DNA from 2 places in the Mesorhizobium sp. 113-1-2 genome. Region 2 is predicted to be linked to the other one. Evidence: predicted binding sites of a transcription regulator. Region 2 holds the regulator's gene; the other holds the start of a gene.
The links. Region 2 encodes PhoB, which activates phosphate uptake and scavenging genes when phosphate is short. Its sites were predicted from a motif close to TGTCATNNANCTGTCAT; they were not measured.
Positions count from the first base shown of each region.

Region 1: a site for PhoB is predicted at 4,869-4,885, ahead of JN279_RS12750 (acid phosphatase). Genes of this name have one in related genera too.

Region 1 is NZ_AP023242.1:2,669,157-2,684,973, forward strand. It holds gene JN279_RS12715 (ABC transporter ATP-binding protein) at 1-574, shown strand, start outside; gene JN279_RS12720 (GNAT family N-acetyltransferase) at 579-1,046, shown strand; gene JN279_RS12725 (DUF6665 family protein) at 1,048-1,359, shown strand; gene JN279_RS12730 (cupin domain-containing protein) at 1,363-1,707, opposite strand; gene petA (ubiquinol-cytochrome c reductase iron-sulfur subunit) at 2,022-2,582, shown strand; gene JN279_RS12740 (cytochrome b) at 2,600-3,901, shown strand; gene JN279_RS12745 (cytochrome c1) at 3,929-4,795, shown strand; gene JN279_RS12750 (acid phosphatase) at 4,930-5,625, shown strand; gene JN279_RS12755 (hypothetical protein) at 5,757-6,254, opposite strand; gene JN279_RS12760 (nuclear transport factor 2 family protein) at 6,359-6,919, shown strand; gene JN279_RS12765 (adenine phosphoribosyltransferase) at 6,993-7,538, shown strand; gene JN279_RS12770 (MaoC family dehydratase) at 7,654-8,124, opposite strand; gene JN279_RS12775 (MaoC family dehydratase) at 8,121-8,591, opposite strand; gene corA (magnesium/cobalt transporter CorA) at 8,706-9,680, opposite strand; gene JN279_RS12785 (DUF5131 family protein) at 10,011-10,763, shown strand; gene JN279_RS12790 (three-Cys-motif partner protein TcmP) at 10,718-11,635, opposite strand; gene ychF (redox-regulated ATPase YchF) at 11,838-12,941, opposite strand; gene JN279_RS12800 (tetratricopeptide repeat protein) at 13,060-13,812, opposite strand; gene pth (aminoacyl-tRNA hydrolase) at 14,195-14,914, opposite strand; gene JN279_RS12810 (50S ribosomal protein L25/general stress protein Ctc) at 14,938-15,579, opposite strand.
Region 2 is NZ_AP023242.1:1,600,927-1,616,743, reverse strand. It holds gene JN279_RS07805 (Crp/Fnr family transcriptional regulator) at 1-61, opposite strand, end outside; gene JN279_RS07800 (response regulator) at 142-591, shown strand; gene JN279_RS07795 (sigma-70 family RNA polymerase sigma factor) at 628-1,179, opposite strand; gene JN279_RS07790 (NepR family anti-sigma factor) at 1,183-1,386, opposite strand; gene JN279_RS07785 (response regulator) at 1,611-2,405, shown strand; gene JN279_RS07780 (DUF1328 domain-containing protein) at 2,612-2,776, shown strand; gene JN279_RS07775 (sensor histidine kinase) at 2,966-4,000, shown strand; gene JN279_RS07770 (hypothetical protein) at 4,114-4,290, shown strand; gene JN279_RS07765 (hypothetical protein) at 4,422-4,748, shown strand; gene JN279_RS07760 (YMGG-like glycine zipper-containing protein) at 4,832-5,077, shown strand; gene JN279_RS07755 (CHASE domain-containing protein) at 5,176-6,816, opposite strand; gene JN279_RS07750 (ATP-binding cassette domain-containing protein) at 6,968-7,780, opposite strand; gene JN279_RS07745 (sugar ABC transporter permease) at 7,795-9,126, opposite strand; gene xylF (D-xylose ABC transporter substrate-binding protein) at 9,272-10,312, opposite strand; gene JN279_RS07735 (ROK family protein) at 10,576-11,826, shown strand; gene phoB (phosphate regulon transcriptional regulator PhoB) at 11,839-12,528, opposite strand; gene phoU (phosphate signaling complex protein PhoU) at 12,548-13,255, opposite strand; gene pstB (phosphate ABC transporter ATP-binding protein PstB) at 13,281-14,084, opposite strand; gene pstA (phosphate ABC transporter permease PstA) at 14,081-14,932, opposite strand; gene pstC (phosphate ABC transporter permease subunit PstC) at 14,936-15,817, opposite strand, start outside.

The DNA.
Region 1 (15,817 bases), 1.1 Mb from region 2:
GAATTCGCTGCGCGCCAATATCGGCGTCGTCAGCCAGGACACCGCCCTGTTCCACCGGTCGCTGCGCGACAACATCAAGCTCGGAATGCCCGATGCGACCGACGCCGAGGTGATCGTGGCGGCCAAGAAGGCCGAGGCGCACGACTTCATCCTGGGCCTGCGCGACAACAGGGATCGTGCCGGCTACGAGGCGTTTGTCGGCGAGCGCGGCGTGAAACTGTCGGGTGGCCAGCGCCAGCGCGTGGCGATCGCCCGTGTCTTCCTCAAGGACGCGCCGATCCTGATCCTCGACGAGGCGACCTCGGCACTCGATTCCGACATCGAGGCAGCGATCCAGGAGAATCTGACGCGGCTGATGGAGAACAAGACGGTGATCGCCATCGCCCACCGGCTGTCGACGATCGCCGCGCTCGACCGCCTGGTGGTGCTGGACGGCGGGCGAATCGTCGAGCAAGGCACGCATGACGAGTTGGTGGCGCTCGACGGACTCTATGCGCGGCTGTGGAAGCGGCAGTCGGGCGGCTTCCTGTATCACGAGGAAAGCGTGCTCGAAGAGACGCGGCCGGCGGAGTAGGCGCATGGGTGAGATGCCAGAAGTCGGCTATGTGCTCAAGCGGCTCCGGCCAACCACGCCGGCCTTCGACAGGCTGAAGGATGAGAGCCGGCTGGAAGGCTACTGGATGCTGGTGCGCCTGGCGGACGGCTGGGCGAGCGGCCGCAACAAGTTCCTGAAACGGGGCGAGGCGTTGTTCGGGGCATGGCATGGCCGCGAGCTCGCCGGTGTGTGCGGGCTGAACATCGATCCTTATGCCGAGGGCAGGGACCAGGGCCGGGTGCGGCACCTGTTCGTCGGCGCGCCTCACCGCCGCGCCGGCCTTGGCCGCATGCTGGTCGAGACCGTCATCGATCGCGCACGCCGCTATTTCACCGTGTTGAACACCCGTGCGCCGCCGGAAGCCTTCGTTTTCTACGAACGGCTTGGCTTTCAGCCGGTGTTGGGTGAAGAATTCGTCACGCATCGCATGTCGTTCGAAAAAGGGGGCTGAAATGTCCTTGCGTCCGCCATCTCATCTTGCCGGCTCTTCGGCGGCCGAAGCGGCCTTCGACGCGCTTGGCCACGAGATCCTGGCCGAGAAGGCGGCGGCCCTCGGCCGCGCCGGACAGCGCGTGGAAGAAACGCTGGCCAGGTTGCGCGCCAATGGCGACGAGCAGTTGCGTCCCAAGCTTCTCAAGGAAGCCGCCGAGGCGGTGCACGGCTATTTCATCCAACGCGAGTTGTGCGGCTTGCGCAAGCACGATGGCGTCATCCGCGAGTACGACATCCCAAGGGCCGTGCTGGTCAGGCTTGGCGCCAAATAGGGATTACTCCAGCCACTTTGTGATGAACGTGCCGTTCTCGTGAATGTCGGTCGTTTCCAGCGGACCCGGGCCGAGATTGGTGAATTTGTGCGGCGTGTGGGGCGGGACGATGACGATCTGGCCGGCGGAAGCCTCGATTTCCTTGTCGCCGACGGTGAACAGCCCGGTGCCTTGGCGGATGATGAAGATCTCCGCGTAAGGGTGGGCGTGCAGCCGCGGGCCGCCGCCTTCATCAGGCAGGTAGTTGAAGATCAGGCAGGAGTTGGAACCGTAGGCGCCGCATTGCAGTTCGCCCTTCCAGTGGTCGGAGCGAACAGCCCATTCCTCACGATCGATGACGTGTGCCATGCCTGGGAAGATAGATCACACCGGCGCCCTCTGTCGAGGCAAGCCGGGGCCTTGGATTTGCGGTTGTTTCCCGGTTGTTTAGCCGCCTATTGCGGCGGTTCGCCGTCCCGCCGGGCAATAGGAGATTTTGTCCCCGCGACAATCTGCCCTTGTGCCTTGACCCGTCTGGACAAAAACGGGCTTCACGCATAAACCGAAGTCCAAATGCCGGAGGAATTCGCTAGCCTGTTCGCCATGCGCTGTCGGGTTGGCGTGATTGAGCGGGGAACAAGGCTCGGCCACCGGCGCGGAAGAGGCGAAAGGATCAGGCACCCGTGAGCGCAACCGACATCCACGATCCCAATCGTCGAGATTTTCTTTATGTCGCCACGGGCATGGCCGCCGTGGTCGGCGCCGGTGCCGTCGCCTGGCCGTTCATCGACCAGATGCGCCCCGATGCCTCGACGCTGGCGCTCGCCTCGGTCGAAGTCGATGTCGCCTCGCTGACGCCGGGCATGTCGCTGATCGTCAAGTGGCGCGGCAAGCCGGTCGTGGTGCGCAACCGCACCGAAAAGGAAATGAAGGACGGCGAGGCCGTCAACCTTTCCGATCTCAAGGATCCGATCGCCCGCAATGCCAATCTGCCGTCCGACGCGCCGGCGACCGACGCCAACCGCACCACGCCCGGCAAGGAAGCCTGGATGGTGATGGTTCAGGTCTGCACGCATCTGGGCTGCATTCCGCTCGGCCAGGAAGGCGATTTCGGCGGCTGGTTCTGCCCGTGCCATGGTTCGCAATACGATACCGCCGGCCGCATCCGCAAAGGCCCGGCGCCCGAGAACATGGCTGTGCCGGTATTCAAATTCATTTCCGATACCAAGATCCTTATCGGTTGAGGCAGGGGGATATTTCGATGAGCGAGGGACACTCGACCTACACGCCCAAAACCGGTATCGAACGCTGGTTCGACGCCCGCATGCCGCTGCCCAGGCTGGTCTATGACAGCTTCGTCGCCTATCCGGTGCCGCGCAACCTCAACTACATGTGGACGTTCGGCGGCATCTTGGCGATCATGCTGGTTTCGCAGATCCTGACCGGCATCGTGCTGGCCATGCACTATACGGCCGACACCAATCTCGCCTTCGGTTCGGTCGAGAAGATCATGCGCGACGTGAATTCCGGCTGGCTGTTGCGCTACATGCATGCCAACGGCGCGTCGTTCTTCTTCATCGCCGTCTATCTCCATATCTTCCGTGGCCTCTATTACGGCTCCTACAAGGCGCCGCGCGAGCTGCTGTGGATCCTCGGCTGCATCATCTACCTCTTGATGATGGCGACCGGCTTCATGGGCTACGTGCTGCCATGGGGACAGATGAGCTTCTGGGGCGCCACCGTCATCACCGGCTTCTTCAGCGCCATTCCGCTGGTCGGCGAGTGGATCCAGCAGCTGCTGCTCGGCGGTTTTGCCGTCGACAACCCGACGCTGAACCGCTTCTTTTCGCTGCACTATCTCCTGCCGTTCATGATTGCCGGCGTCGTCGTGCTGCACGTCTGGGCGCTGCACGTGACAGGCCAGAGCAACCCGACCGGCATCGAGGTCAAGTCGAAGACCGACACCGTCGCCTTCACCCCTTACGCGACCATCAAGGACGCGTTCGGTATGATCGTGTTCCTGTTCATCTTCGCCTATTTCATCTTCTTCCTGCCGAACTATCTCGGCCATGCCGACAATTACATCGTCGCCAATCCGTTGAAGACTCCGGCCCACATCGTGCCGGAATGGTACTTCCTGCCGTTCTACGCGATCCTGCGCGCCATCACCTTCAACATCGGGCCGATCAACTCCAAGCTCGGCGGCGTGCTGTGCATGTTCGGCGCCATCGTCATGCTGTTCCTGGTGCCGTGGCTCGACACCTCCAAGGTGCGCTCGGCGGTCTACCGGCCCTGGTACAAGCTGTTCTTCTGGCTGTTCGTGGCCGACGCCATCCTGCTCGGCTGGCTGGGCTCGCAGCCGGCGGAAGGCAGCTACGTGTTCATGGCGCAGATGGCGACGTTGTTCTACTTCGCCTTTTTCCTGGTCGCGCTGCCGGTGCTTGGCCTGATCGAGACGCCGCGCAGGCTGCCGAATTCGATCACCGAGGCGGTGCTCGAAAAGAACAAGGGTGGCAGCGGGCATCCGGCGGGCGCCGCGGCCGCGCCAGAGACCAAGGGCTGAGCGGTAGAGAATCTAAGGGGATTTGGCATGAAAAAGATTCTCACCTCGCTGGCGCTGGTCGGCCTTGTGGCCGCCGGCACCGCCGCCTTCGCGGCCGAAGAGGCGCACAACGCGGCAGCGCCGACGCATTTCCCGATCAACGAGCCGAAGGAGATGAGCTGGAGCTTCACCGGCCCGTTCGGCACCTATGACAAGGGCCAGCTGCAGCGCGGCCTGAAGGTCTACAAGGAAGTCTGCTCGGCCTGCCATTCGATGAATATGGTGGCGTTCCGCACGCTCGAGGGGCCAACGGGCCTTGGCTATTCGGATGCGCAGATCAAGTCGCTGGCGGCCACCTACACCATCCATGACGGCCCCAACGATGCCGGCGAGATGTTCGACCGTCCCGGCAAGCCATCGGACTATTTCCCGGCGCCATTCGCCAATGTAGAGGCCGCCGCGGCCGCCAATGGCGGCGCGGCACCGCCGGACATGTCGCTGCTGGCCAAGGCGCGCGGCGTCGAGCGCGGCTTTCCGCAATTCGTCTTCGACATCTTCACCCAGTATGATGCCGGCGGTCCCGACTATATCCATTCGCTGCTGACCGGCTACGACCAGACGCCGCCGGCCGGCATGGTCATCCCCGAGGGCACGCACTACAACCCTTACTTCATGTCCGGCGTGTCGCTGAAAATGCCCAAGCCGCTCTCCGACGGCCAGGTGACCTATGATGACGGCGCGCCGCAGACGGTCGACCAGTATTCCCGCGACGTGGCTGCCTTCCTGATGTGGGCGGCCGAGCCGCACATGGAGGCCCGCAAGCATACCGGCGTCAACGTGCTGTTTTTCCTCCTGGTGTTCGGTGCGCTGGTCTACCTCGTGAAGCGCAAGGTGTGGGAAGGCGTGGCGCACTAACCGCGCCGAGGGGCTGCACAGGATTACGAAAGGGCGCCTTAAGGCGCCCTTTTCGCATTTCCGGAGGCGGTGATGTCACATGGCCGTCACGGCAGGCGGCGATCCTGCGTCATTCCCAACGAAGGATCGCACCCATGAAGAAATACGCATCGCTGGCGGCTGGTCTGCTGCTGCTGGTCATCGGCTCGGCCGCCCAGGCCGAAGACGCGAAACCCTTCGTGACCAACAAGGATATCGACCTGACGATGATCCTGCCGCCGCCGCCGGCCAACGATTCGGCGCAGACCAAGGCCGAACTCGGCGAGGTGCTGGCGCTGCAGGTGACGCGCACGCCCGAGATGGTGGCCAACGCCGTTGCCGATTCCGAGGAGAATGTCTGGCGCTTCGCCAATGTGATGGGTCCGAATTTCACCAAGGAGAGGCTGCCGAAGTTCAGCGCCTTCTTCGATCGCGTGGTCGAGACCGAAGGCGCTGTCGTCGATCCGGCCAAGGATGTCTGGAAGCGCCCGCGTCCGCACCAGCTCAGTGATCTCGTCAAGCCCGCGGTCAAGCTGTCGAGTTCCGGCTCCTGGCCGTCGGGTCATGCCACTGTCGGCACCATGATGGGCATCATCCTGGCCGACATGGTTCCGGAGAAGCGCGCGGAGATCATGGCGCGCGCGGCCGAATACGCCCACAACCGCGAGGTTGGCGGCATCCACTATGCGTCCGACGTGGAGATGGGCAAGATTTCCGGCAGCGTCATTGCCGCTGTCCTGCTCAACCGGGACGACTTCAAGGCCGAGTACGAAGTGGCCAGGGCCGAGCTTCGTTCTGACCTCGGCATGTAAGTCCCAAAGCGCGTCGCGTCGAAGCGGATTCACGCGACGCGCTTTGGGTGCTCGCTGCGCGCGCCAGCCGGGGCGTCGGTTTGTCTTCGTTCTCGCGCAGCCGGCTCCAGGAGACTAAAGCCGGCAACAGCTCACTGCGTCGACACTTGCACCGATATTGGAAAGGCAAAATACAGGTTGCAGGCAAGAAGCTCGATACCTCGTTTACCCCTGCGAGCGAGAGGCTCAGGCGCTTCAACGCCAACGGTTGCGCTGCCTTTGCCCTTCGTCTGCAGTGCGACGAGAGCATCATAGACTGCGCGACGCTCGCGGACGGATGCCTGCTTCGGATTTTCAGGGTAATAAAAGGGGATCGTCAAAATCAGATAGTCCATCCGACAGCGCGGCGCCGAAATCGCGATTGCCTTCTTGCGCAGAGCGATCTCGAACGCGCCGGACCGTTCGTCGAATCCAGTCATCCATTGTCGACGCGTATGCAATTGTCCAAGCGCGTCGCCGACCACGAAATCTGCCGGGCGCAGCACGACCGTCCAACTGGCCCGCTCGGCAGCGGAGACGGCTACCGGCGCCCAGCTCAAGAGCGAGGTTGCCATGATGACGGTCGGCATTTTCCGCAGAAGATAGGTCATGCAGCGACCATGGTTCGACCGGAAGGGATGCTTCAGGCGCCCCTTTTTACCCCTATGCGAGCGTTCGGCAACCCGTCCTTTGGCATAGCGCGGCGCTCAAACAGATGCGGATCGAGATCGGACGGGTTATGAAGCTCATTGGGCTGCAATTCGATCGGACAAGTGCCGCGTGTCAATCTCCGGTGCAGGGAGGCGAACGGAAGGAGCGGATCATGGCGAACGGGATGGGTACGGACGAGGACATGATACGGGCCATCATCGACAGGCAGTTTGCCAGCCTTAGCTGGGATGAGACTATCGCCCCAAGGTGGGATGATTTCGCGGGCGATTTCCTGGACGGCGCCAGCCTCTATCCGGCAGCCCGCCCGGCAAGGCGCACCAGCGTCGCCGATTTCGTCGAGCGGATGCGCGGCCTGTCCGACACCTCACTGCGGTCGCTTCAGGAGACCGTGCTCGGCACCGACATCTGCGTCTTCGGAAACATCGCGATCGCGGCGGTCACGGCGGAGATGATCGAGAACAGTGCCGAGACCAGCCGGTCCATGGAAATGCTGTTGCTGGTGAAAAGTGAAGGGCAGTGGAAGATCGTCGCGCAGGCATGGGACAAAGCGAGCGAGGCCAATCCTTTGCCGGATGCGCTTGTCTCGGGCGTCACATCGCGCTAGCCGTTGTCGGTCGCGTCGGGTTTGGTCCCTGCGCCGTTCGCATTTGCCCAGCTGGATCATCCGGAGCCGCCTTATGAAACCTTCGCTCGAAGACACGCTGCTGGCGGCGATCCGCACCATTCCGGACTATCCGAAGCCCGGCATCCTGTTTCGCGACATCACCACGCTGCTCGGCAATGCGCGCGCCTTCCGCCGCGCCATCGACGAGCTGGTGCATCCCTATGCCGGGCAGAAGGTCGACAAGATCGCCGGCATCGAGGCGCGCGGGTTCATCCTTGGCGGCGCCGTCGCTCATCAGCTCTCGGCCGGTTTCGTGCCGATCCGCAAGAAGGGCAAACTGCCCTACGAGACGGTGCGCGTCGCCTACAGCCTGGAATACGGGCTGGACGAGATGGAGATGCACAAGGACGGCGTTGCCCCCGGTGAAAAGGTGATCCTGGTCGACGATCTGATCGCCACCGGCGGCACGGCGGAAGCGGCGGTCAGGCTGCTACGCCAGATCGGCGCCGATATCCTTGCCGCCTGCTTCGTCATCGACCTGCCGGATCTGGGTGGGCGTGCCAGGCTGGAGGCGCTTGGCGTGCCGGTCAGGACGCTGATCGGGTTTGAGGGGCATTGAGGGGCGCTTGATCACAACCGCCCGGCCGGGTCCCCGCTGCTTCGCAGCGTCCCGGCGTTCGTCGGCCTTTCATCGTGCCACTGGCACGATGAATTCGGTTACGCGAACCGGCTACTCACTCCACCTTCACCAGCACGGCGCTGTCGAACTCCAGCACCTTGTCGCCGGCCGAATCGAAAGCTTCGGCGCGCAGCGACAGCATTCGCCAGCCGGGGCGCGAGGCGATGGGGCGGTGGGACAGCGCGGTGCGGCTGAAGGTTACAGTCTCGCCGGCCAAGACCGGCTTCAGCCACTTCAGATTCTTGAAACCAGGCGAGGGGCCGAATTCCGGGACCGGGCCGGGGCCGTTCCAGTTGGCGCCCTCGGCATCCATGCTCGCTTCGAGGTTGAGCTTCATCCAGGTGGCGGCGGTGTGCCAGCCGGAGGCGCAGAGCCCGCCGAGCACGCTCTTCTTCGCGGCTTCCTCGTCGATATGGAAGATCTGCGGGTCGTATTTGCGCGCGAACGCCTTGATCGCCTCGGCTTCGAATGTGTGCGAGCCCAGCGTCATCGTGATGCCGATGCGGAAGAATTCATCCAGGGTCATGCGGCATTCCCCGCGGCATCACGCGTCAGGAACATGACGGAATTCTCGAGCTCGAAAACGCTTTCGCCACGCTGGTTGACCAGCTCGCTGCGCATGGTGACGAAGCCGAGTTGCGGCTTCGATTTCGAGAGGCGTTTGGCCAGGACAACCAGCTTGCCTCTGAGCGTATCGCCGGCCAGGACCGGTTTCTTCCACCTGACCTGATCGACGCCGGGCGCGCCTTGGCAGGTGGAGTCCAAAAGGAAGGCATCGCACAGCATGCGCATGAACATGGCGCAGGTGTGCCAGCCCGAGGCCGACAGGCCGCCCAGAATGCTGGCCTTGCCGGCTTCCTCGTCGAGATGCATCGGCTGGGCATCGAATTCGCTGGCGAATTCGATGATCTCGGCCGCGCTTACCTGTTTGGTGCCGAGGTCGAACGAGGCACCCTCGACGAAATCCTCATAGGCCCATGTTTTTCCGGTCATGTCGGCAATCCGGTTAAATCCCCAGAGATCGGGCAACCCGGATGCAGGCCGGCAGCGTTTTGGTCAAGTCCTTTCTGGTGAGCCAGCCTGAGGCAGCAGGCGGGGCGGCTGCGCTCAGAGCCAGCCGCGGCGGCGGAAATACCAGAAGGGCAGGATCGCCGACAGGATCATCAGGCCGATGGCGAAGGGATAGCCGAGCTGCCATTTCAGCTCGGGAATGACGTCGAAATTCATGCCGTAGATCGAGGCGACCAGCGTCGGCGGCAGGAAGATGACGGCGGCGACCGAGAAGATCTTGATGATGGCGTTCTGCTCGATCGAGATCATGCCCAGCGTGGCGTCGAGCAGGAAGGAGATCTTCTGCGACAGGAAGGTGGCGTGGTCGGCAAGCGACAGCACATCGCGCGACAAGGTCTTGATGCGGGCGCGGACGTCCTTGCTCATCTTGGTCTGGGTCGCGACATGGGCGAGGAAGCCGGCAAGGCGCTGCAGGGAGATCAGGCTGTCGCGGATCGAGGAGGCGATGTCCTCCTTGCGGCCGATGGCTTTCAGGAGTTCCTGGAAGTCGCGGTTGCGCTTCGACACTTTGGTCGAACGTGCTTCGAAGATATCGCGCGAGATCCCCTCGATGTCGCGGCCGGCGCGTTCGAGTATGTCGGCAAGGCGGTCGACGATCGCTTCCAGGAGGCCGATCAGGATGGTGTCGCCGCTGGTGCAGCCTGTCGCCACCTTCTCGGCGCGCAGCGGGAAGGTCTTGAAGGCCTTCGGTTCATGATAGCGAATGGTGATCAGCCTGTTGCCGGCAAGAGCGAAGGTGACCGGCGACATCAGGGGGTCGTCGACCTCGGTCTGGGCCGGCAAAGTGGCGGTCATGAAGTAGGCGCCGTCCTCGATATAGAGGCGGCTGGAAATCTCGATCTCCTCCATCTCCTCGCGGGTCGGGATGGCGACGCCGAGCCAGCTTTCGATGGTGGCCTCTTCCTCCTTGGTCGGACTGATGAGGTCGGCCCAGACGACCCGATCGCCATCCGCCAGCAGGTCGTCGACGACACGCAGGCGATCATTGTCCACGACAAATGCCTTGATCATCGCCAGATCTCCCCTGCGAAGGTGCGTACGGATTGCGCGTCGTGTCGGATTGCACGGCTCTTCGTCGTGTGCGCGACCGTGTGCCAGCCGCTTAGACCTGTGCCATGACAAAATCAAGACAAGTGACGGCCCGACGGATGGCTCCCAGTTGCTCAGAAAAACTCGTCGAGAGGCTGGTATCGGTGCTGCAGCAGGACGTGGTCTATCCCGTCCGAGATCGGCGTGATACAGCCAACTCAAAGTCTCGTTGTGAACAAATTCCTAGGGTATATTTTATAGTGACGTTTACAATGTCTATGCCACTCTTCCATCAACACGGAAGGTGAAGTGATGGCCGAAACATCAATCGAATGGACAGATGCGACCTGGAACCCGGTCGCCGGCTGCACAATTCTCACTGCTGGATGCACAAATTGTTACGCAATGAGGATGGCCGCGCGGCTGGAAGCCATGGGAGTCGACAAGTATGTGGGGGTGACACGCAAAAGCGGTGGCAAAGCGAAATGGACGGGCAAGATCAAGCTCGACCACGCATCGCTTTCTGTTCCGCAAGAATGGAAGAAGCCCAAGCGTGTCTTCGTGAACTCAATGTCTGATCTCTTCCATTCGGAAGTGCCAACCGCCTTCATCGCTGAGATATGGCAGGTCATGGCTGCTACGCCCCGCCACACGTATCAAATTCTGACAAAGCGGCCCGATAGGATGTCGGAGGTACTTTCCACCCCCGAGTTCAATGTGCTTCCGAACGTCTGGCTCGGAACCAGTGTCGAAGATAGTCGGGTGCTGTACAGGCTGGATGAACTCCGTGCGGTTCCTGCGGCCGTGAGATTCGTTTCATTCGAACCCCTAATCGGCTCTGTCGCCGGCGCCAATCTTAAAAGCATTCACTGGGCAATCGTCGGAGGCGAAAGCGGACCACAGGCTAGGCCGCTAGATACGCGATGGGTGGACGAGATTTTCGACCAGTGCACCGATACAGACACAGCGTTCTTCTTCAAACAATGGGGCGGCAAGAACAAGAAGGTAACAGGTCGCACCTATCGCGATCGGCTTTGGGACAATCTTCCCGATTTGAGAATATGAGAGGCCATCTTTGTCGCTAGTGCGACTGCGGCCGGGCTAGTGTTTGACACGGCGAAAAAGAGTGAAGCAAGTGGTGCGCCGCCTTTGTGATGAAGGCGGACTGGGTCCAAGACAGCCCCTTTGAACACTGTTCGCAGGCGCTCCTTCACGTATGATTCAATCGCGTTCACATCCGCTCTGCGTACTGCTTGCCCGTTCGTTTCGAACAGGTCTTGGCGAGTACTTTCGTGATTGTACCAACGCTCGCGCCAATCGGTGGCTCCTAGAACGCGATACAGGCTTGCTTGCTTACTCGGATCGAGCTTTGCTGGGTCATGAGGAGCATTTCGGTAGAGACCTGATAACGGAAAGAAATACCAACAGTCCAAGGCCTCTGTTGCTGCAATGGCCTTTACCGTGTCCCAGGAAACCTCCATGCCATAGGGATCGAGGAAGACAACGCCACGAATTCCACGACCGACTGTCTCCGGCCCACGCCAATTTGTGCGCTTGCAAAGGCGTTGGACAAGATCGTTAGCCTCTCCGTTCCGAGCAATTATCTTGCGATTGGGATACTCAGAGATCAACTCGTTGAGCTGCGCAAAACGGGAGCTATCCTGTTCGATCAGCACGATAGAATGCATCGGTGGGTCGACTTCGATTGCAATCCTAGCAGACCCCTGTGTCGTTACCTCTTCCGGTTCTGCCATTTCTGAACCGAAGAGGGGAAGACCGGGGCGGACTTCTGTACGCGTCCCAGAGCCTGCAAAAGCGTCGATGTAAACGCAAGCGAATTCCTGATCGCGCAAAGCGATAGCAAAGGCTCGAAGATATTCCTGTAAGCAACGAAGCTTCTTAGGGGTGTCTGGGCCCCCAAAAACGTGTGTTACCATCGTCGTCACCCTCCACCCCGGTACATCGATACGCAGAATGAGTGGAGTGTCTAGGAGAAACTATGCCATGGCGATGTATTTATCGCGCAATTGAGGCTGAGTGATTTTCGTCTACCCAAGATATCGATCGCCGTAGCAGTACGCTTTACAGTATCGAGGCCGCCATTAGGCAATCTCGCCATAGGCGGGGTGCTTCAAGATGTCATGTATTGAACTTGAACAGCATGATGTCGCCGTCCTGGACGACATATTCCTTGCCTTCGTCGCGCGCCTTGCCGGCTTCCTTGGCCGCCACTTCGCCGCCCAGCGTGACGAAGTCGTTGTAGGCGATGGTCTGGGCGCGGATGAAGCCGCGTTCGAAATCCGTGTGGATGACGCCGGCGGCCTGAGGTGCCTTGTCGCCCTTGTGGATGGTCCAGGCGCGCGTCTCCTTCGGCCCGACGGTGAAATAGGTGATGAGATGCAAAAGCTCGTAGCCGGCGCGGATGACCTTGTTCAGGCCCGGTTCGTCGAGGCCGAGCGAGGACAGGAATTCCATCTCTTCCTCGTCGGAGAGCTGGGCGACTTCGGCCTCGATCGCGGCCGAGATCACCACCGTGCCGGCGCCTTGCGCGGCGGCCATCTTTTCCACGGCCCTGGTGTGCTCGTTGCCGGTCGCGGCATCGGCCTCCGCGACATTGCAGACATAGAGCACGGGGTGCGAGGTCAGAAGATTCAAGCCCTGCAGGATGCGCAAATCTTCGGCAGAAATACCTTTGAGCAATACACGGGTCGGCTTGCCGGCCTGCAGCAGTTCGAGCGCGGCCTCCATCATCGGCAGCACGGTGGTGGCTTCCTTGTCCTTGCTGCCGGCACGCTTGCGGATCTGGACGATGCGGCGCTCGAGGCTGTCGAGGTCGGCGAGCATCAGCTCGGTCTCGACCGTCTCGGCGTCGGCGACGGGGTCGATGCGACCTTCGACATGGGTGATGTCGTCATCCTCGAAGCAACGCAGCACATGCACGATGGCGTCGACCTCGCGGATGTTGGCGAGGAACTGGTTGCCCAGCCCTTCACCCTTCGAGGCGCCACGCACCAGGCCGGCAATGTCGACGAAGGAGATGCGGGTCGGGATGATCTCCTTGGACTTGCCTATGGCCGCGATCTTCTGCAGGCGCGGGTCGGGCACCGCGACTTCGCCGGTGTTCGGTTCGATGGTGCAGAACGGATAGTTGGCGGCCTGCGCCGCCGCCGTCCTGGTCAGCGCGTTGAAGAGCGTCGACTTGCCGACGTTGGGCAAGCCAACGATGCCGCATTTGAAACCCATTGTGTCCAGTCCTATCGGGAAAAGCGAAATTTGATGAGGGCTATGGGCGATAGGGGTGATCAACGTCAAGCCCCCAGCGGGATGGGTGGCCCGGCGAAGGCAAACCTATGGCCGGCGTTCAGCCTGCCAATTCTCGCAGTCTGGCGAGCCGGCGGGGTTCCCGGCTGACAAAGGCGGGATCGTCCCCGAGAACGGCCAGGGCGTGCCGCGCGCTCGAGCGCGCGCGGTTCATGTCGCCTAGTCCGGCATGGCACTCAGCCAGTTCCTCATGAATGTAAGGCGCCTGATCGCCAGTGGTTCGTGCCGCGTCGGCCGTCTCCTCGGCAAGCCGCCGGGCCTCATCGAGGCGACCAAGCGCGCGCAGCGTCCTGACGACCGCGTAGCGGGCGATGCGCAGCTCCCGGGCCTGGCTGCGCGACTGCCGCACCTCCACCGCCTGCTCGAAGACAGGCAATGCATCGTCGAACCGGCCGGCATCGAAATAGGACCAGCCGAGATTGTTGAGCAGAGGGCCGCGCCATGGCTCTGCCTGCGGATGTTCGCCGACATAGGCAAGGCCAATCGCGGTCCATTCGACGGCGTCGTCGAGTGTTCCGACGATGGCGATCATGTGGGCCGCATCGGCCGCCAGCACATGCGCCCGTGCCTCTCGTGCCAGCCGCCATGCCTCCTCAAACAGCGGCCGCGCCAGATCCCGCTGTCCGGCGGAATTGTACAGCCGGCCGCGCTCGATGGTGCATGCCGCCCGCCTGGTGGGGTCCTCGCCGGCAAGGACCATGGCCCGGTCGATCAGCCGATGGGCCGCACCGAAATCGCCGGCCAGGCCCAGCTGCCTGGCCTCCCCGGTCAGATCCGAAACATCATCCGCCATACCGGTCTCACTGCCACCGATCTTTGCCAGTACGCGCCAGTGCTAGCGTGGGACGTCGCCTGCCGGCAAGGCGGGCCGGCACCGGCCGCCGATCACGCGTTCGTCAATACGGCGTGATGCCGGCGCGGGCTAATTTAGCGATGTCGCGTGACGACAGCTTCACCATAGAGGGAGTTCTGAACGGCAGATGAACCAGGCGCTGAATGATCTCCAGGCCGCGCTCAACCAGCTTTAGGCGGCCTTGCCGGACAAGGGCGGTCATCGCGTCAAGGCGATCGCGCTGGTGAAGGATGCCATCAATGAGACGACCAAGGGCATGGCCGTCGGCGCGATGTAGTTCTGCGGGTCGGCGCTGCCTGTATGTCAGGCGGCGCCGGTCGCTTCAGTCTTTTCCGAACAGCTTCTTCAGCATCGCCGCCATCGGCCCGGTCTCAGGCAGTTTGGCCGGCGCCTGCTGCGGGCGTGCCTGGCGGATGTGGCTCTGCTGCTTGGGCGCCTGTTTCGGCGCCGGCTTGTCCGGCTCGGGTGCGGCCTTGCCCTGGACGGCAAGGGCTGCCTTGTTCATGAAGCCGGATTCGTCGCCCTTGACGATCATGGCGGCGTTGTCGGCGATCGCATCGAGCAAGGGATCGAGCCATTCGCGGTCGGCCTTGGCGAAATCGCCGAGCACATGGTGCTGGACCATTTCCTTGACGCCGGGATGGCCGACGCCGATGCGCACACGGCGATAGGCGTTGCCGACATGGCCGTCGATCGAGCGGATGCCGTTGTGGCCGCCGGCGCCGCCGCCGGTCTTGATGCGCAGCTTGCCCTCGGCAAGGTCGATCTCGTCATAGAAGACGGTGAGGGCGGAAAGCTCGAGCTTGTAGAAGCGCAGCGCTTCGCCGACCGACTGGCCGGACAGGTTCATGAAGGTCTGTGGCTTGATCAGGACGATCTTCTCGCCGCCGAGCGTGCCTTCTGAAATCAGGCCCTGGAATTTCTTCGACCAGGGCGAAAAGGAATGGCGGCGGGCGATAGCGTCCGCCGCCATGAAACCGACATTGTGCCGGTTGTCAGCGTATTTCGCGCCCGGATTGCCGAGGCCTGCAAAGACAAGCATCGTCTGCTCCGGGCGGGAAAGAGTTACTTCTCTTCGGCGGCAGGAGCCGCTTCAGGTGCAGCCGCTTCGACCGTCTCTTCAGCCTCCGGCTTCATCGCCGACGAACCGGCAATGGTCGCGATGGTGAAGTCGCGATCGGAGATGACCGGCTTGACGCCGGCCGGCAGCTTGACCGCCGAGATGTGGATCGAATCGCCGATGTTGGTGCCGGTGAGATCGATGGTGATGAATTCCGGGATCGCATTGGCCGGGCAGTGGAACTCGACTTCGTGACGCACGATGTTGAGCACGCCGCCGCGCTTGATGCCGGGCGACTTGTCCTCATTGATGAAGTGGACAGGCACGTCGACATTGACTTCGGTGTCCTTGCCGATGCGCAGGAAGTCGACATGGACAGGGAAATCCTTGACCGGGTCGAGTTGGAAGTCCTTCGGCAGGACCTGGATCTTCTTGCCGTCGACATCGATCGTGGCGATCGTGGTCAGGAACCCGCCGCCATGGATCTTGTAGTAGATGTCCTTGTAGGTGAGAGCGATCGCCAGGGGAGGCTGCTTGTCACCATAGATTACTGCAGGCACTTTACCGTTGCGGCGAACTGCACGGGCGGACCCCTTACCGACCTGTTCGCGCGCTTCGGCCTTGAGCTCGTAAGTATCGTGGCTCATGGCTTTTCCTTTCGCGTGTTATGGAGCGTTTGCGGCAGGCAATGTGCCCAAGCCGTAAACGTCGAAAGCCGCCAGACCTGGATGTCCGAATGAGGGCACCCGCTTTGAGACGGAGCTTTGTTCGGGATCACAAGGGAAGGCAGCCTTCCGCCGCGTTGCCTCCAAGGGTGTCTACGCGGGTGGCGGCTCTATAGCGGAAGGCGGCCGGAGGTGCAAGCCGGAGGCTGGAGGCGCCTGC
Region 2 (15,817 bases):
ACGGGCAATTCTCGCAGGGATACTGTCGGCTGGATAAAGCGCGCCCGTTCTGCCCTGGCATTTCGACCCCTCTTCGAAAGCCTGCCGGTCAGCAGGCATCTTTAAACGTTTTGCCGGGATCGGAGTTCCGGGGTAGAAGGCATGTCTTTTTTAAATGACAACACTCGCAATAGCGATCATGACTCCCGGCGTTTCAAGGAGCCTTCAACTGTGCCCACATTGCTTGACGGATTGCGGATTCTTGTCCTGGAGGACGAATTCCTCATCGCCATGGATGTCGAGCAGCTTTGCCGCGACCATGGCGCCCAGGAGGTGGTGATCGCCCGCGACCTTGCCGAGATCGATGGCCGAAAGGTCGCAACACAATTCGACGCGGCCATCGTCGATCTGATGCTGGGCGGCACCTCGACGCTCGAATTCGCCGCCGGTCTGCGTGAGACAGGCGTCCCTTTCGTGTTTGCCTCCGGCTATTCGGACGCGGACGAGATCAAGGCATCCTTTCCGGGGGTAAGGCTGGTCAGCAAACCGTACTCAGGCGAGGATCTCGTCGAAGCGGTGGCGCTGGCCTATGGACGCGGCTCTCCCGGGTGAGATCGATGCGGCCGCATCGGCTCTTTAGACCTCACGTCAATGCCCCGCCGTCCCCGTAACCTGAGCCGAGATCGCATCGGGACCGTATTCGTCCTCGCCCGAAATCTTCAGGATTTCCTGCAGGCGCGTGCGGGCCCTGCTGACGCGGCTCTTGATCGTTCCGACCGCGCAACCGCAGATTTCGGCGGCTTCCTCATAGGAGAAGCCCGATGCGCCGATGAGGATGATGGCCTCGCGCTGGTCCTCCGGCAATTGCTCGAGAGCGCCACGAAAATCCTTGAGGTCGAGTTGGCCGTGCTGGGCCGGATGCACGGCAAGCCTGGCCGTCATGATGCCGTCGCTGTCCTGCACCTCGCGGCCGCGTTTGCGCATCTGCGAATAGAATTCATTGCGCAGGATGGTGAAAAGCCATGCCTTGAGGTTGGTGCCGGGCTGGAAGCTCTCATGCTTGTCCCAGGCCTTGACCAGCGTTTCCTGGACGAGGTCGTCGGCCTTGTCGGCATTCTGCGTCAGCGACACGGCAAAGGCCCGCAAGCTCGGGATTGCCCCAAGCAGATCGGTCTTGAAGCCTTGGGAGACCGCTGCCATGCCTCAGTCCTTTTTCTGTGCGGGTTCGGCCTGTTCCAGCTGGCTGAGCAACTGGGCAAAGCGATCCGGCACATCGTCGGAGACCAGCTCGTCATAATATTGTTTGAGTTTGCGACCGATTTCGGAGTTCGGCCCGAGCGGATCGCCGGCACCGTTCCGGCGCCTGCCCACGGCGCCAGCCAAAATATCTTTCGTCATGTCCTTCATTTCGCCCTTATATTCCCAGCACTCAGGCCGCTCATATTCAACTCAACACAAGGCCAGCGGCACCCTCGTCTGGTTGCCCATCCCAACGCCAAAACGCCGCTCCCGCCTATTTGTTCCATAGCGGCCGGAACTTTTTCGGAGAATCCGCGTTGTATTAGCGGGGCTTGCAATCAGCTTGACCTGCAATCCGTGCAATCACGTCATTCTGAGGGAGACGTCTTATCATGAGTTTATCCGCCACCATCGCACCGCACCTGCCGTTCCTGCGCCGCTTCTCGCGTGCCGTCTCGGGATCGCAAGAGAGCGGCGACGCGCTGGTCGCTGCGATGCTTGAGGCCATCATCGCCGACGTCGACATCTTCCCCGAGGCATCGAGCGACCGTATCGCGCTCTATAAGGTTTTCGCCAAACTCTTCACCTCGGTGGCCATCCGCGTGCCACAGGAGCAGGCCCAATCGGCATGGGAGCAGCGCGCCGCCGCCAATCTCAATGCGATCGCGCCCCTGCCGCGCCAGGCCTTCCTGCTGGTTGCCGTCGAAGGCTTCAGCGAGGACGAGGCAGCCGAGATCCTCGACGTCGGCGACGAGCAGTTCTCCGAGCTGCTTGCCCAGGCAAGCAATGAAATTTCCCGCCAGGTGGCGACCGACGTGCTCATCATCGAGGACGAACCGCTGATCGCCATGGACATAGAGGAGATGGTCGAGAGCCTCGGCCACCGTGTCGTTGGAACGGCGCGCACGCACGCCGAAGCGGTGACGATGTTCGGCAAGACACGGCCGAAGATGGTGCTCGCCGATATCCAGCTCGCCGACGGCAGTTCAGGCATCGAGGCGGTCAACGAGATCCTGTCGTCAACCTCCGTGCCGGTGATCTTCATCACCGCCTTCCCCGAGCGCCTGCTGACCGGCGAGCGCCCCGAACCGGCCTTCCTGGTGACCAAGCCGTTCAATCCCGACATGGTCAAGGCGCTGATCAGCCAGGCGCTGTTCTTCGACCGCCAAGCGAAGGCCGCTGCATAGGACCGCTTCTTTTCCGGCAGGAATACCCGACATCAAAGGCCGTTCGATGCGATGCATCGGGCGGCCTTTTTCGCAACCCGATCCATCAACGGAGAATTTCGAGAGCTCCACTGCGAACCATTTGCAAGCGCCGTCTTTTTCAGCAAAGGGTGGAACAAACCACATCCACCCACGTTTTCCCTGCATCATTCGGAAGGAGATGAACCATGCTTTACTGGGCGCTCGTATTTCTCGTCGTGGCGATCATAGCCGGCGCGCTTGGTTTCGGCGGCATCGCCGGCACATCTGCCGGTATCGCGCAGATATTGTTCTTCATCTTTCTCGCCTTCCTGGTCATTTCGCTGCTGGCCGGCCTGTTCAAACGGGCGTGAGGGCGAACACCTATCCGAGCGAACACTGGAAGCCGCACCCCTCAAACGGTTTCCAGCCACCGCCGGACGGAGCCCTTCAAAAGGCACCGTCCGGCGGACCGTTTTAGGGGACAGGTTTCCCGGAAATTTCATTTGGGAACCCATTCCACAGTGAGCCGTTCAGCCTGAGTTGGGTGGACAGATCGACCGATGCGCTCCAGGACTGCAGATAGAACGGAAGGCGCACGGAGCGACGAAGTCATCGCCCTGCATCCGGCAGAAAGTGGCATGCAGCTTGGCCGGGCTCTTCTCCACGCACTGCACAATGCCGGCATTTCCGTTCTCTATCAGGATCGCGAGATGAAAACCGTATGGGCTCGCAACATGCGCGCGCCCTGGGCTTCGGACAATTCCGACAGCAATGGCATTTTGCCGATGGCGCAGGCCGATCGCATCAGCGCCGCCAAGCGCGATGTGGTCGCGACCGGCAATCCAGAGCGGCTCGAGATCAGTGTTCCGGTCGAGAACGGCGTCCGCTGGTTTCAGGTTTGGGTCGATGCCGACCGGGGCGACGCCGGTGACGTGCAAGGTGTCGTCACCACCATGGTCGAGACAACCGAGCAGAAGCGGCGCGAACAGACACTGACAACACTGCTGCGCGAGGTCAGCCACCGCTCGAAGAACCTCCTGGCGATCATCCAGAGCATCGCGACCCAGACCGGTCGCTATTCCGATGGCATCGGCGACTTCCTGACGCGTTTTCGCGGTCGGCTGCAGTCGCTGGCCTCCTCCCAGGATCTGGTGACCTCCTCGAACTGGCGCGGTGCGGCCCTTCATGAACTGGTGACGAGCCAGGTCGGCCGCTACGGGACGAACACGTCGCACGGCCTTCGCTTCCGGGGCGCCAATCCCTATCTCAATCCCAATGCCGCACTGCATATCGGCCTGGCGATGCATGAGCTCGCCGTCAACTCGGTCAGCTACGGCGCCCTGTCCCGGCCGGATGGATTCGTCGAAGTGACCGCCAATCTCGACACCGCCGCCACTGGCGAGGTCGCCCTGTCGCTGACATGGGCCGAGACCATAGGAGCCAATGGCGGCCGGGGAAATCAAAAGCGTTTCGGCAGCGTCGCGCTGGAGCGGGTGGTGCCTACATCGCTCAGCGGAACCGCGAGCCTCGACATCGCGGACGGCCGCCTTGAATACCGCCTTGTCGTCCCGCACAGCAATTTCGAGACGCAGTGAGTGGCCCGCGGCAAGCAACGATCCTTAACCGGCTGTTCACCATAAGAGCCGATGCTGTTTTACCCAGATACCGCTGCAACCCCCGGGTTGCGGCACGGTGTGGGGAGGAATGCTTGACAGTCGCCGACATGAACAGACTGGAACAGGCCGCCCGTGTTTCGATGGGCGAATTTCAGGATCCCGAAGCATCCGCGGACCCGCTTTCCCCGCCGCATCACACCTTGCTTTGGGGCGTCGTCCTGGCGGCGGCCGCGACAATTCTCCTCATCGGGCTGTTCCAGCTGACCTGACCGAAATGCCCGCTGGCACCAGTGCCGCTGTTTAGCCCCTTGCAGCGCTGGCTGTATTCGCGTGTCCACCCCGACCGCTCAGGAACTTTTGGCCGATCTGGGCCGTTATTGTGGCGAGAGGACATGTCGCCATGGAACACATCGCTGCATTGTTGCTGGTCATCGGTTGCAGCAATTCGATGACGGAGTGCCACGAACTGCAGGTGCCAGTCAGCGTTTTCGAGACTGCCGACGCATGCACCGCCGAACGCCCCTTCGCCCTGGGCGACGTACAGGGACAGGCGCAGCATATTGTCGCCAAATGTCTCGCTGTCGATCCCGCGCTCGAGGATGACTATGATCAGATCGTCTGGAATGTGCGTCCCGATGGCAGCCTCGAAGCTTCGCTTGCCATTTCCAGCCTGGTCATGGCATCTAACGCAGTACGCCCAGAAAAAGACTCTCTTAGCCAACAATAAATTCGAGCAGCAAAGGCCGTCATTTCGTGCTAAATGGCTGTTGGAGCTTACCAAAGTGTGGACACAAAGTGAGGAGTGACTCTATGCGGAAGATGATTATTGCCATGGTTGCGGTGGCCGCTCTCAGCGGCTGCACGTCGACCGAGCAGGACGTCGTTGGCGGCGGCTTGATTGGCGCCGGTATCGGCGGCCTGGTCGGCGGCGGCAAGGGCGCGCTGATCGGTGCGGCTGTCGGTGCCGGTTCCGGTCTGCTGGTTCGCAAGCTGCAGAACGGCTATTGCCAGTATCGCGATCATCGCGGCCGGATTTACACGGCGCGCTGCAACTAATCCGGCGATAGTCGAAACTTCGATCCGGAGGCCGGCCCGCCGGCCTCCGGATTTTGCATGTATTGGCGTTTGATTGCCATCCGCCTGGCTGTTCGCCGTCAGACTGTCAGCGGGATCCGTATTTCCACCTTCAGACCATCGGCCTGAAAATCGCGCTTGATCGTGCCACGCAGCTCTCGCGTGACGTTGAGGTCGATCAGCTTGGTGCCGAATCCGGTCTCGGCTGGCGCCTCGACTTTTTTCTTCCCGGCCTCCCGCCAGTTCAGCGCCAGCGTCCGCTCGCGCCCACGCCCTTCCACCGACCAGTCCACCTTGAGCGCCCAGTCGCTCCTGAGCGAATTGGCGGAATTGCCGGCTTCGCCATATTTCAGCGCATTGGTTGCCAGCTCATGGAAGGTCAGGCCAAGCGCCTGCGTGGTGGTCTCGTCGAGCAGGACCTCCGGTCCCGACAACAACCCCTCAGGCAGGTCCTTGCCGAACACCTGGCCAAGCTCGATGCGCAGGAGATCGGCGAGATCGGCCTTCTGCCAGCGCGAGCGCGTCAGCATGTCCTGAGAGGCCGCCATTGCCTGCAGCCTGGCCGAGAAGGACGCCGAGAACTCGTTGACGTCGGTCGCCCGCGAAGCCGTCTGCCGCGCGATCGCTAGCACCCTGGTGATCGAATTCTTGATGCGATGCTTCATCTCCTGCAGCATCAGATCCTTTTCGAGTAGGCTTTTTTCGGTCGTCTCGTGCAGGCGCGATGCCGCCTCATAGGCCCGCTCCTGATAGCGCGCGACCAGCGCGATGGCGCCCGCCGCCAGCAGGCCGAACAGCCCCAGCATCACTGGGATGGCGCGCGACGACGGCTGCGAGAAGGCGCTGGTCGGCCTGAACAGTACCGTCCACGGGCGGCCGGCCACCGTGATCTTGCGGGTGACCAGCAGCCGATCGCCAAAGGCAGAGGCAGGCGGCGTCTCCGACCGGAACAACAGATTGTCGCTGTCCGCCGCCCCGTCATAGATCTCGGTGTTGACCGGCAGCAGCGGCGCGCGGCTGAGTGCGATCTGGAACAGGTCGCGGGCCCGGAAGGCCGCATAGAGAAAGCCCGCGGTCGAGGATCGCGACGCGTTGATGACCTCCGGCGCGGTCTCGACGTTGAGCCGCACGAAGACCAGGAAGCCGGGGAAGGTCTGCGTCGCCCCGGTGCCTTGTCCCAGCTGCACCAGCCCGCTCGCGTGCTGCTGATCATCGGCCATCGCCTTTTCGATCGCCGCGCGCCGAACCGGTTCGCTGAACATATCGTATCCGATACTGGCCTGGTTGGACGGATCCAGCGGCTCGAAGAGCATGATAGGTGCGCGCCAGGGCTGCGTCGTTTCCGGATAGACCGGATGACTGACGCCAAAATCGTGGAGGATGTCGCGCTCGACCGCCGCCTCGTCGCCCGTCTTGACGAGTCCGAGGAAGCCAATACCGCGCAGGCCGGCGAAATTGTTGTCGACATCCAGCGCGTTGAAGAACGCCTTGAACTCGTTCTGCGAGATGTCGCCATTGCGGGCGTCGAACAGCGCCTGCGTCGACCGCAGCAGCGACAAATGCAGGTCGATACGGCTCTCGATCCGGTTGAGCGCATCGTCGGCCGCCGCTTCGAACTTGATGCGGGAGGCCTCCTGCGTCGCGAAATAGGCGAACCCCGCCATGGTCATGCTGATCAGCGCAACGGCGATGAACGCGACAATCGGAAAAAGTTTCTTCAACGGATCATGCGGTCCATGAGCAATACCGGACCTTTATGGGCAAGTCGCCGGGCCAACACAATGGCAGGGCCAAGCCATCGCGATCACTGGCATATCACGTGAGCGGCAACCGGCCATGCCGATCAAGCCCATACCGGGCGACCGGCAGCCCTCAGGCGGCGATTCTCAGCGCGCCCGGCCCGGGAATGGCGCCTGGAGGGCACTTGCCCAGGATGATCATGCCGAGCACCTCGTCCTGGGTGACATCGGTGGTGCGCGCGGTGCCGACGACCTGGCCGTTCTTCATCACGCAGACCCGGTCCGCCAACTCGAACACATCATGAATGTCGTGGCTGATCAGGAAGATGCCGATACCGTCGGATTTGAGCTGCTTGACCAGTTCGCCGACCTGCGCGGTTTCCTGTGGACCAAGGGCGGCCGTCGGCTCGTCCATGATCAGGATGCGGGCGTTGAACAGGATTGCGCGCGCGATCGCCACCGATTGCCGCTGTCCGCCAGACAGCTTGATCACCGGCTCCTTGAAGCGCTGGAAGCGCGGATTGAGCCGGCCCATCACCTTGCGCGCCTCGGCCTCCATCGCAACGTCGTCGAGCGTGCCCCAGCCGGTCATCAGCTCGCGGCCGAGGAACAGATTGGCGGCAGCGTCGACATTGTCGGCCAGCGCGAGTGTTTGGTAGATCGTCTCGATACCGTATTTCTTGGCGTCGCGCGGATTGGCGATCGAAGCCTCCTCGCCATTGACGAAGATCTGGCCGCCGTCGCGCTTGTAGGCGCCGGACAGGATCTTGATCAGCGTCGACTTGCCGGCGCCGTTATGGCCGAGCAGCGCCACGACCTCGCCGGGGAAAAGATCGATCGAGGCATCGTCGACGGCGCGAATGCCGCCAAAGGCGATCGAGATGTTGCGCATGTCGATCAGCGGCGTGCCCATGGGGGCGGTTGCGGGAGCGGTTTTGTCGGTCATGATCGTTTTTCCCCCTAAACCCGCTTGCGATAGACGGTGTCGAGCCACACCGCGATGACCAGCACCGCGCCGACCACGATGCTCTGCAGCGGCGAGTCGATGCCGAGCAACACCATGCCCGACTGCAATGACTGCATCAGCAGCGCGCCCAGCATGGCGCCCAGCACCGTGCCGGCGCCGCCGGCGAGCGACGTGCCGCCGATCACAGCGGCGGCGATGACCAGAAGCTCGTCCAGCGTGCCCAGAGCATTGGTCGATGCGTTGAGCCGGGCCGACGAGATCGCCGCGCTGATGGCGGCCAGCACGCCCATGATCATGAACACCTTCATGGTTACCCAGCGTGTGTTGATACCGGCGAGTTCGGCCGCCTCCGGATTGCCGCCGATGGCAAAGACATAGCGGCCAAAACGCGTGCGCTTGGTGATGAAGGTCATGATGATGCCCACCGCCACCGCCATCAGCACCGGTATGGCAATGCCATGCGCGATGAACAGCCCGCCCTCGGGAACGGTAATGCCGTTCTGCTGGGCGTACTGGCGCACGATGCCGATCGGCCATGGATAGGAATTGGCGATCCAGACGGCGCCAAGGATAGCGGCGCAGGCAACCACGCCGAGCAAGGTCTCGGCCCAAACGGGACGCAAAGGAAAGTGGAACCGCTTGCGCTGCGACCTGCCGTTGAGCAGCATGAAGGCGACCGCCACGCAGGCGACCACACCGACGATCCAGCTGGCGGTGGCGCCGATCGAGCCGCGCGGTCCGCCGCCCATCAACTGAAAGGTTGTGTCGAGCGGCGCGACCGTGCGCCCGCTGGTGATCAACCACGCCATGCCGCGCCAGACCAGCAGGCCGCCCAGCGTCACGATGAAGGCCGGAACCTCCATATAGGCGATGATGAAGCCCTGGAATGCACCGATCAGGAGACCAAGCACCACGCCGGCCGTCAGCGCGATGATCCAGAGCCAGGGATTTCCAAGCTGGAAACCGATGACGCGGATGAGGAATTCAGCCTGCGCCACACCCATGATCATGCCGATCACGCCTTCGACGGATCCGACCGAGAGGTCGATGTTGCGCATGACGATGACCAGCACCATGCCGGTCGCCATGATCGCGACCGAAGAAGTCTGCACCGACAGGTTCCACAGATTGCGCGGCGTCAGGAAAAGCCCACCCGACAGGATGTGGATGCCGACCCAGATGACCAGCAGCGCACCGACCATGCCAAGCATGCGCGTGTCGAGTTCTGTAGCCTTGAGGAACCGTCCAACGGCGCTGAGTTCGGATGCACGCGCCTTGTCCGCCGCCGTGCTGCCGACCGGTTGATTAGAGGTCGTGTCGGTCATGCTATCCTCCCACCGGTTTACCGTCTGGCGCGGATGCCGGAACATGGATGCTATTTGCTTTCCGCAGTCATTTGAAGCGGGAAGCCCCTTGAGAAACGCCGCGGCTTATGGGCCGCGGCGTCGATATCGAACAGTATTGCGCCGTTTAGTTGCAGGCCGCGACGCTGCCGGCGGCGACGCCCGCGCAGACTTCGTCCTTCTTGATCCAGCCGGCGTCGATGACGACGTTGAGATTGTCCTTGGTGATGGCGACCGGGGTCAGGAACAGCGACTTGACGGTGTTGCCGCCAGGCGTCGTGAAGTCCTTGACACCGGCGATGTCGGTCATCTTCTTGCCGTCGGCCAGCTGCGAAGCGATCTCGGCGGCGTTCTTGCCGAGTTCGCGCGCGTCCTTCCACACCGACACGGTCTGGGTGCCGAGCGCGATGCGGTTCAGCGCGGCATGGTCGCCGTCCTGGCCCGACACCGGCACGGTGCCGGCGAGACCTTGCGCCGTCAACGCTGCGACGACGCCGCCGGCGGTACCGTCATTGGCCGCGACGACCGCGTCGACCTTGTTGTCGTTGGCGGTCAGGAACTGTTCCATGTTCTTCTGGGCGTTGGCGGGCAGCCAGCCGTCCGTATAGGCCTCACCGACATTCTTGATCTTGCCGCTGTCGATGGCCGCCTTGAGCACTTCCATCGAGCCCGAGAACAGGAAATCGGCGTTCGGATCGGCGCCCGAGCCCTTGATGAAGACATAATTGCCTTCCGGCTTGGCCTTGAACACCGCAGCAGCCTGCAAGCGGCCGACTTCCTTGTTGTCGAAGGTCAGGTAGAAGACGTCCTTATTCTCGATCAGGCGGTCATAGCCGACGACCGGAATGCCTTCGTCCAACGCCTTCTGCACGGCCGGGCCGATGGCCGAGGCGTCCTGCGCCAGGATGATCAACGAATTGGCGCCCTGCGAGATGAGGCTCTCGACATCGGTAAGCTGCTTGCCGGGATTGGACTGTGCGTCGGCGGAAATGTACTTGTCGCCGGCGGCCTCTATCGCCTTCTTCATCGCGGCCTCGTCAGTCTTCCAGCGCTCTTCCTGGAAGTTGGACCACGAAACGCCGATGACCTTGTCCTTCGCCTGCGCGACCGACGCAAGCGTCAGCGACATGGCGACACCCGCCAGGATGGCGGCTGTGAATCTCTTCATGATATTCCTCCCTGCGCCGCGTATGGCGCGACCAAACTGGCCCTAAGGCCGGCACAGAGGCCCTATTTTTTCGAGCCTCGAAAAAACACTGATCCAACACCGGAACGCTGTCAACAACGATTCTGATGGATTTTGATGTCCCCGCGAATTTTTTTCGAGCCTCGGAATAAATAAATGACAGGACGGGCCGCTTCTGCCAGTATTTGACCGTGTCGCATGCGGCGTTCGAGGAACCGCGGCGACCGGGGAGGATGTGGGAAAACATGTCGGTCGGAATCCGTCACGACGATCTGCGCCGGCGCAACCGCGCCATGGTGATTGCGGCCGTGCGCCGGGCCGGCCGGCCCTCGCGCACCGAGATCGCCGCGACCACCGGCCTCAGCCATTCGACCATATCGGCGATTTCCTCCGATCTGATCGGTGAAGGCATCCTGGCCGAAGGCAAGCCGAGCGAGGCCGGCTCGCTGAAGCGCGGCAGGCCGCAGGTCGGCCTCGGCCTCAACCCGGAGGCCGCGGCCGTCATGACCGTGGTGCTGTCGCTGAATTTCCTGTCCGTCGCCGTCATCGACTATGCCGGCCAGGTGGTCTCGGAGGAACAGCGCCGGCTGGACACGCTGACCATGTCGCGCGAAGCGCTGATCGGCGAATGCGTCGCCATCGTGCGGCGGCGCCTCGAGGATCCCGATATCGACGTGCGCAGCGTCGCCCGCATCGCGCTGGCGATCCAGGGCATCACCGACACCGAGGCCCGGGCGATGCTGTGGTCGCCGATCACGCCGCAGACCAACATCGCCTTCGCCGACATACTCGAGGCCGAGTTCGGCATCCCCGCCACCATGGAAAACGACTGCAACATGATGGCGGTGGCGCTGCGCTGGCGCGATCCCGAGCGCTATCGCGACGACTTCATCGCCATCCTGCTTTCGCACGGCATCGGCATGGGCCTGGTGCTGAAGGGCGAGCTGTTCACCGGCACCCATTCCTCGGGCGGCGAGTTCGGTCACATGATCCATCGGCCCGGCGGCGCGCTCTGCCGCTGCGGACGCCGCGGCTGCGTCGAGGCCTATGCCGGCAACTACGCCATCTGGCGCAACGCCAGGCAGCTTGGCGAGGACACCGAGCCGGTCGCCGACGTCAGCGACGCACAGATGCGGGCACTCGCCGCCACCGCACGGGAAAGAGACGGGCCTGAGCGAGAAGCCTATCGCAAGGCCGGCGAGGCATTGGGCTATGGCCTCGGCAGCCTGTTCGCGCTGATCGATCCCGCGCCCGTCGCCATGGTCGGCGTCAGCGCCGCCGCCTTCGACCTGATCGAGCCGGCATTGCGCGAGGCGATCGCGCAGACCGCCGGCGGCCAGCACTCGAAATCGATTTCCTTCGACACCGAACCGAACGAACTGCCGCTAATCCGCGAAGGTTGCGCCATGCGCGCGCTGACCTTCGTCGACCAGGAGATTTTCGCGCCGGGCGTGCAGGCGAAATCAGGCCTTGCCGTAAAGAAAAACGTAGCCTGAATCAGGTTACGCTCAATCCTCGCGGATCGCGTAGCCCGCCCCGCGAATGGTGCGGATAACGTCCGGCATGCGGCCATTGTTGACCGCCTTGCGCAGGCGGCCGACATGCACGTCGACGGTGCGCTCGTCGATGTAGATCGTCTCGCCCCAGACATTGTCGAGCAGCTGGCTGCGCGAGAACACGCGGCCGGGATGGCGCATCATGAATTCGAGCAGGCGGAACTCGGTCGGCCCAAGCCGTATCTCGCTCTTCTTGCGATAGACCCGGTGCGATTCGCGGTCGAGCACGATGTCGCCGACCTTGAGCACGCTGGACAGCACTTCCGGCTTGGCGCGGCGCAGCAGCGCCTTGACTCTTGCCATGAATTCCGGCGTCGAAAACGGCTTGACCAGATAGTCGTCGGCGCCGGTGGAAAGTCCACGTACACGGTCGCTTTCTTCGCCCCGCGCGGTCAGCATGATGATCGGCAGCCGCTCGGTCTCGGGCCGCATTCGCAGGCGCCGGCAGAGTTCAATGCCGGACACCGCAGGCACCATCCAGTCGAGCACCAGAAGGTCGGGCACGTTCTCCTGCAGCCGGATTTCGGCTTCGTCGCCGCGCGGCACCACCTCGACCTGGTAGCCTTCGGATTCCAGATTGTAGCGGAGCAGCACCCCAAGCGGCTCCTCATCCTCCACCACCATGATGCGTGGCGCGATCATCGACTGGTTACCCCTGCGCTCAGGCCGCCGGCGCTGACATCGCCGTCTCGTCCTGTTTTGGACGATTGGCGGGCAGCTGCGTGCCGGTCAGGACATAGTACGCATTCTCGGCGATGTTGGTCACGTGGTCACCGATGCGTTCGAGATTCTTGGCGCAGAACAACAGATGCGTGCAGGCCGTGATGTTGCGCGGGTCCTCCATCATATAGGTCAGCAGTTCACGGAAGACGGAGGTGTATTTGACGTCGATACGTTCGTCGTCGGCGCGCAACTTCGCCAGTGCGGCGGCATCGCGCGCCGCATACTCCTCGATCACGCCCTGCACCTGGATCAGCACCAGCTGCGCCATGGCGTCGATGGAATGCGACAGGTCGCGCGGTGTGGCGCTGAGGCCGACGGTGCCGACGCGCTTGGCGATGTTCTTGGCAAGGTCGCCGATGCGTTCGAGGTCGCCGGCCATGCGGATCGAGCCGACGACATGACGCAGATCGTCGGCCATCGGTTGGCGCTTGGCGATCAGCGTGATGGCACGGTCGTCGAGTTCGCGCTGGCGCGCGTCCATGATCGCGTCGTCGGAGACCACGCGCTGGGCCAGCGCATTGTCGGAATTCAGCAGTGCCTTGGTGGCGCCGCCGACCATCGAGCCGGCGAGGTCGCCCATGTCGCTGATCAGCCTGCTGATCTGTCCGAGATCCTCGTCGAAGGCTGCGACTGTGTGTTCGGCCATGATCCTGGTCCTCGTATGCGTGCGATCAGCCGAAGCGGCCGGTGATGTAGTCTTGCGTGCGCTTCTCGCGAGGCGACGTGAAGATCTTCTCGGTTTTGTCGAACTCGACCAGTTCGCCCAGATACATGAAGGCGGTCTGCTTCGACACGCGCGCCGCCTGCTGCATGTTGTGGGTGACGATGACGATCGTGTAGTCGGCTTGCAACTCGTCGATCAGCTCCTCGATCTTGGCGGTCGAGAGCGGGTCGAGCGCCGAGGCCGGCTCGTCGAGCAGGATGACTTCCGGCTTCACCGCCACGGTGCGGGCGATGCACAGCCGTTGCTGCTGGCCGCCCGACAGGCTGAGGCCGCTGGCGTTGAGCTTGTCCTTGACCTCGGTCCACAGTGCCGCGCGCTTCAGCGCCTGCTCGACACGGCCGTCCATCTCGGCCTTGCTGATCTTCTCATAGAGCCTGACGCCGAAAGCGATGTTCTCGTAGATCGACATCGGGAACGGCGTCGGCTTCTGGAACACCATGCCGATCTTGGTGCGCAGCAGATTGAGGTCCTGCGAGCGGTCGAGAACGTTCTGGCCGTCGAGCAGCACCTGGCCCTCGGCGGTCTGCTTGGGATAGAGCTCATAGATGCGGTTGAAGACGCGCAGCAGCGTCGACTTTCCGCAGCCCGAAGGGCCGATGAAGGCGGTGACGCTGCGCTCGGGCAGCGACAGCGTGATATCCTTCAGGGCCTTCGACTGGCCATAGTAGAAGTTGAGGTTCTTGACCTCGATCTTGGCCTTGGCCACCGCCTCGGCGGCGATCGTCATGTCTGGAGACAACATCTGGCTCATTTGTCCTCTCTGCGTCCGGTCAGGCTGCGCGCAAAGATGCTGAGCGCGAGAACCGTCAGTGTGATGATGAGTGCACCGGTCCAGGCCAGCTGCTGCCATTCCTCGTAAGGGCTGAGAGCGAACTGGAAGATGGTGACAGGCAGGCTGGCCATCGGCGCGTTGAGATTGCTCGACCAGAACTGATTGTTCAGCGCCGTGAAAAGAAGCGGTGCGGTCTCGCCGGAGATGCGCGCGATCGCCAGCAATATGCCGGTGACGATGCCGGAAAGTGCCGCGCGGTAGGCAACCGAGCGGATGACCACCCAGCGCGGTGCGCCGATCGCGGTGCCGGCTTCGCGCAGGGCGTTGGGCACCAGATTGAGCATGTCCTCTGTGGTGCGCACCACGACCGGGATGACCAGGATGGCAAGTGCTACGGCACCGGCGATCGCCGAGAAATGCCCCATTGGCCGCACCATCAGCTCATAGACGAACAGGCCGATGATAATCGACGGCGCCGACAAAAGGATGTCGTTGATGAAGCGAACCACGGTGGTGAGCTTCGAGAAGCGGCCATATTCCGCCATATAGGTGCCGGCCAGCACACCGATCGGCGTGCCGACGATGATGCCGATGATGGTCATCACGATGCTGCCATAGATGGCGTTGAGCAGGCCGCCGGCATCGCCGGGCGGTGGCGTCATTTCCGTGAAGACCGAGAGGGACACGCCGGCGAGGCCCTTGTAGAGCAGGGCGCCGAGGATCAGCGCCAGCCAGGCAAGGCCGATGCCGGCGGCGACGACGCACAGCGTCATCATCACGCCATTCTTGCGCTTGCGGCTCAGGTGAAGCGATGCGGCTGTCGACATCGGTCAGGCTCCGGTGCGGGCGTCAATGCGCATCAGCATGTAGCGGGCGATGGCAAGGATCAGGAAGGTGATGACGAACAGGATCAGGCCGAGCGCCACCAGCGAGGAGGTGTAGAGATCGCCGACCGCTTCGGTGAATTCGTTGGCGATGGTCGCCGAGATCGTCGTTGCCGGCGCAAACAGCGATGTCGAGATGCGGTGCGCGTTGCCGATGACGAAGGTCACCGCCATGGTTTCGCCGAGCGCACGGCCGAGCGCGAGCATGACGCCGCCCATGATGCCGATGCGCGTGTAGGGAATGACGACCCGGCGCGTGACTTCCCAGGTCGTGCAGCCGATGCCATAGGCCGATTCCTTGAGCACCGACGGCACCGTATCGAAGACGTCCTTGGTGATCGAGGTGATGAAAGGCAGGATCATGATGGCCAGGATCATCGCCGAGGTCAGCAGGCCGATACCGTAAGGAGGGCCGGCGAACAGGCTGTTGAGGCCCGGAATGCCGTGGAAGACGCTGATGATGAAAGGCTGCACCGTCGTCTGCAGGAACGGCGCCAGCACGAACAGGCCCCAGATACCGTAGATGATCGAAGGGATGCCGGCCAGCAATTCAACCGCCATGCCGATCGGGCGCCGCAGCGGGCGCGGGCAAAGCTCGGTGAGGAAGATGGCGATGCCGATGCCGAGCGGCACGGCGATCAGGATGGCGATGGCCGAGGTGATGATGGTGCCGTAGATCGGCGCCAGCGCGCCGAACTTCTCGGTCACCGGATTCCAGCTTTCGCTGGTCAGGAAAGAGAAGCCGAAGGTCGACAGAGCTTGCCAGGAACCGGCTACCAGCGAGATCGCAACACCACCGAGCAGGACCAGAACCAATATGGCTGCGGC